DNA from 2 places in the Rhizobium sp. BK661 genome. Region 1 is predicted to be linked to the other one. Evidence: riboswitches for the same ligand, from Rfam matches in the RefSeq annotation. Region 1 holds a riboswitch; the other holds the start of a gene.
The links. A riboswitch is a leader RNA that binds a small molecule or an ion and turns the genes downstream of it on or off. The one in region 1 is predicted to bind S-adenosylmethionine.
Positions count from the first base shown of each region.

Region 2: it holds a riboswitch for S-adenosylmethionine, as region 1 does, so the genes downstream of both, metA (homoserine O-succinyltransferase) here and FHX16_RS02805 (O-succinylhomoserine sulfhydrylase) in region 1, are expected to answer to the same signal.

Region 1 covers NZ_JANTYT010000001.1:577,748-579,945, reverse strand. Annotated here, with positions in the region: gene FHX16_RS02810 (2'-deoxycytidine 5'-triphosphate deaminase) at 20-1,114, opposite strand; SAM riboswitch at 1,187-1,265, shown strand; gene FHX16_RS02805 (O-succinylhomoserine sulfhydrylase) at 1,311-2,198, shown strand, end outside.
Region 2 covers NZ_JANTYT010000002.1:326,983-329,180, reverse strand. Annotated here, with positions in the region: gene FHX16_RS07905 (aldose epimerase family protein) at 1-148, opposite strand, end outside; gene metA (homoserine O-succinyltransferase) at 285-1,208, opposite strand; SAM riboswitch at 1,244-1,321, opposite strand; gene FHX16_RS07895 (ABC transporter ATP-binding protein/permease) at 1,472-2,198, shown strand, end outside.

The DNA of each region.
Region 1 (2,198 bases):
GCGCACGCCGGCAGAGTTCTCAGATGCGGAAGTGCTTGGAGAGCTTCAGGCCCTGCGCCTGATAGTTGGAGCCGAGGCCGGAACCATAGAGGCTCTCCGGATGCTCCTGCATGTGCTCGTAGACAAGACGGCCGACGATCTGGCCGTCTTCGAGGATGAACGGGACCTCGTGGCTGCGAACCTCAAGCACGGCGCGGCTGCCGCGACCGCCGGCAGGGGCGTGCCCAAAGCCCGGATCGAAGAAGCCCGCATAGTGCACGCGGAATTCGCCGACCAGGGGATCGAAGGGGGTCATTTCGGCCGCGTAGTGCGGTGGCACATGGATGGCTTCGCGCGAGACGAGAATATAAAACTCGTCCGGATCCAGGATCAGTTCATTGCGACCGCGGCTATAGAGAGGTTCCCAGAAGTCGTAGATGTCGTGCTGCGCCTTCTTGTCGACATCGACGACCGCCGTGTGATGTTTTCCGCGGTAACCGATCAAGCCATCCTTGTCGCCAGCCAGATCGATCGACAGGGCAATTGCGCCGCCCGAGACGTTCGGCTGCTTGCTGGCAACCAGCGTTTCGGCATCGTGCAGCGCCAGAAGCTCTGGCTCGCCAAGCACGGAATGACCGACGCGGAAGCGAATCTGCGACAGGCGCGAACCGCGGCGCACGACGATCGGGAAGGTGCGCGGGCTAATTTCGAGATAGAGCGGACCGGAATAGCCCGCCGGGATCTTGTCGAACTCCTGAGCGTAGTCGGTGATGACGCGCGTGAAGATATCTAGCCGTCCCGTCGAGCTCTTCGGATTGGCCGAGGCCGACATGTCGGCCGGCAGGTCGAGGCGCTCCATCAACGGAACGATGTAAACGCAGCCTGTCTCAAGAACCGCACCCTCGGAGAGGTCGACGACGTGGAGGCTGAGGCGATCGAGCTTGTCGGACACAAGATGGGATGGGCCCGGCATGAAGCTCGCGCGAACGCGAAAAGCCCTTGCGCCGAGCCTGAGATCGAGGCTTGCCGGCTGGATCTGGTCGTGGTCCAAATCGCGCTCGCTGGTGAGACGTCCCGCCTCAAAGAGCGCAGCTATCGCGCGATCCGCCAAAATTCCTGTTTCGCGAGCCATCATGCCCCATCCATATTCGGTGGAGACAAAACCAAACTCAAGGAATTGACGCAAGCATAGAACGGCAGTATTGCACTTTTATCCCGTGGTGATTTGGCCGGTCGGCTTGCAGCCACGTTAAACAAGTGGCTAAAAAGACCGGGTGCAAAACCGGTCTGCTTTCGCGGCCGGTTTTTTTGTTGTTTGAAAGTGGTGATTCATGAGCAAGACTTGGCGCCCCGCAACCCAACTCGTTCACGACGGCTCTCTGCGCTCGCAATACGGCGAGACCTCGGAAGCAATCTACCTCACGCAGGGCTTTGTCTATGACAGCGCGGAAGCGGCGGAAGCACGCTTCAAGGGCGAGACGGAGGGCTATATCTACGCCCGCTACGGCAGCCCCACCAACGACATGTTCGAGAAGCGCATGTGCGCGCTCGAAGGCGCCGAGGAAGCCCGCGCTACCGCTTCGGGCATGGCAGCCGTCACGGCAGCAATCCTCTGCCAGCTGAAGGCAGGCGACCACATCGTTGCCGCCCGCGCACTTTTCGGTTCGTGCCGGTGGGTCGTCGAGACACTCGCGCCGAAATACGGCATCGAATGCACGCTCGTTGATGGCCGCTATCTTGAGAACTGGGAAAAGGCGATCCGCCCGACCACCAAGGTGTTCTTCCTGGAAAGCCCGACCAACCCGACCCTTGAGGTGATCGATATCGCCGGCGTTGCCAAGCTTGCCAACCAGATCGGCGCCAAGGTCGTCGTCGACAACGTCTTTGCAACCCCGATCTTCCAGAAGCCGCTTGAACTCGGCGCCCATATCGTCGTCTATTCGGCCACCAAGCACATCGACGGCCAGGGCCGCAGCCTCGGCGGCGTGATCCTCTCCGACAAGGAGTGGGTCACCGAACATCTCCAGGACTATTACCGCCACACCGGCCCTGCGATGTCGCCATTCACGGCATGGACGCTGTTGAAGGGGCTTGAGACCTTGCCGCTTCGCGTCAAGCAGCAGACCGAAAACGCAGCGAAGATCGCCGACTTCCTGGCCGAGCAGCCGAAGGTCGCCAAGGTCATCTATCCAGGCCGCAAGGATCATCCGCAAGCCGAC
Region 2 (2,198 bases), on a different contig from region 1:
CCTCGTGGCCGTCGAGGCGGAGATCCTGAATAACGGCGCCCCAGGTGAGAACCTTGGCCGTCAACCCACCGCCTTTGATCTCGACGCGATGGACGGTTTCGCCCGATTTGGTCTGCCCGAAAACTTCCCGTTTCAACATTTCCGCCATTGCGACTGTCCTGATATACCTTCAAGTGAGGCAGGAACGTGCCCCCATTTACCGCAAACCGCAACGGGTGTGCCGCAAAAAAGTAATACTTTCAGTTTGCCTGCACTTCTTCAGCGTTGTGCTAACGCCGGCAGCGTTAGGCGTCCTTGCCGATATCGTTGAGATCGTAAGGGGTGGTTTGGTAGATCTCGTTGATCCAGTTGCCAAACAACAGATGAGCGTGGCTGCGCCAGCGGTTCTGCGGCGTCAGCGAGGGATCGTTATGCGGGAAATAGTTGTGCGGCATCTTGATCGGCACGCCGGCATTCACGTCGCGAAAATACTCGTCGGACAGGGACGTTGAATCATACTCCACGTGATTGAACATGTAGAGCCGCTTGCCCTTCCGTTCATGCACGAGGCAGACGCCCATCTCGCTGGATTCCATCAGGATCTCCAGGTTCTCCGACTTCTCGATATCGTCGCGGCGAACCTCGGTCCAACGCGAAACGGGAACCTCGAAATTGTCCGAGAAACCGTTCAAGTAGACCGACGATGGCTTCAAGTTCCGGTGGCGGTAGACGCCGAAAGCCTTCTCCTTGAGTTCGTACTTAGGAACACCGTGGAAGTGATAGATGGCGGCCATCGCACCCCAGCAGACGTTCATCGATGAATGGACATTGGTTTCCGTCCAGTCGAAAATCTGCTGCATTTCGCCCCAATAGTTCACATCCTCGTAGGGCAGCGTCTCGATGGGCGCGCCGGTAGTGATGAAGCCATCGAACTTGCGATGCTTCACTTCCTCCCACGTCTGATAGAAGGCGAGAAGATGGTCTTCCGAGGTGTTTTTTGCTTTGTGATTACCGACGCGAATGAGCGAAAGCTCGACCTGCAGCGGAGAGGCGCCGACCAGGCGAGCCACCTGCAACTCCGTCTTGATCTTGTTCGGCATGAGGTTGAGCAGGCCGATCTGCAGCGGCCGGATGTCCTGACGGATCGCCACCGTCTCGGTCATCACGCGAACGCCTTCCTGAACCAGGGTTTCGAACGCAGGCAAGGTATCGGGGATCTTGATTGGCATTGCGGTCACTCGATCAAAACAACGAATACATCGCTATCGGTCCGCACGCGGCCCTTTAGCAACTTCTTTAACGTGGCTGCAAGCCGGCCGGCCAAATCACCACGGAGCGTTTTAAATAGCGCTAGTCCTTCAGCGAATCAATTGCCTAAACGAATGGATGGGTCGATGTGAAGTCACTGCCGCGTTAATGACTGCTAGAATCTGTTGGTGGACATGGCGAGTCACCATGGTTATTGAAATAGAATGACGGCTAGGGACGCGTAATGGCAGATGACCTCGAAGGCAGGCCAAGCATTCAAGGGCAGGACAGAGTAGGGTACGACCTGAGCCTGGGCTATCGCTTGAAGGTGATGTTCTCGGCTTTCTGGCATTCACCGGTGCGAGGAAAGGTGCTGGTGATCGCGCCGGCGCTGATTGGCATCATTCTCGCCACTGCCTATGCGACCGTGATCCTCAACCAGTGGAACGCCCCGTTTTACGACAGCATCGCTCGACGAGATCTGCCTGGGTTTTTCCATCAGTTGAAGGTCTTCGCGGTGATTGCGGGCATTCTGCTGCTGCTCAACGTCGTGCAGGCCTGGCTCAATCAGATGACCGCAGTCTACATGCGCGAGGGCCTGACGCGGGACCTGGTCAGCCAGTGGCTTCAGCGCAAGCGTGCTCTCCGTCTCTCGGCCAGCGGCCTGATCGGCGTCAATCCCGATCAGCGTCTGCATGAGGATGCGCGCAACCTCGCTGAAAGCACCACAAGCCTCATGATCGGGCTGGTGCAGGCGACGATCCTGCTCATCAGTTTCATCGGCGTGCTATGGGACCTGTCCAGCGGCTTTGTCTTTCGTTTCGGCGCGCATTCCTTTTCCATTCCAGGTTATATGGTCTGGGCAGCCATTTTCTACGCGGCATCCGCATCCATTCTCAGTCAGCTGGTGGGTCGCAAGCTTGTAAAGCTCAACGCGGATCGCTTCTCGAAGGAGGCGGAACTGCGCTTCG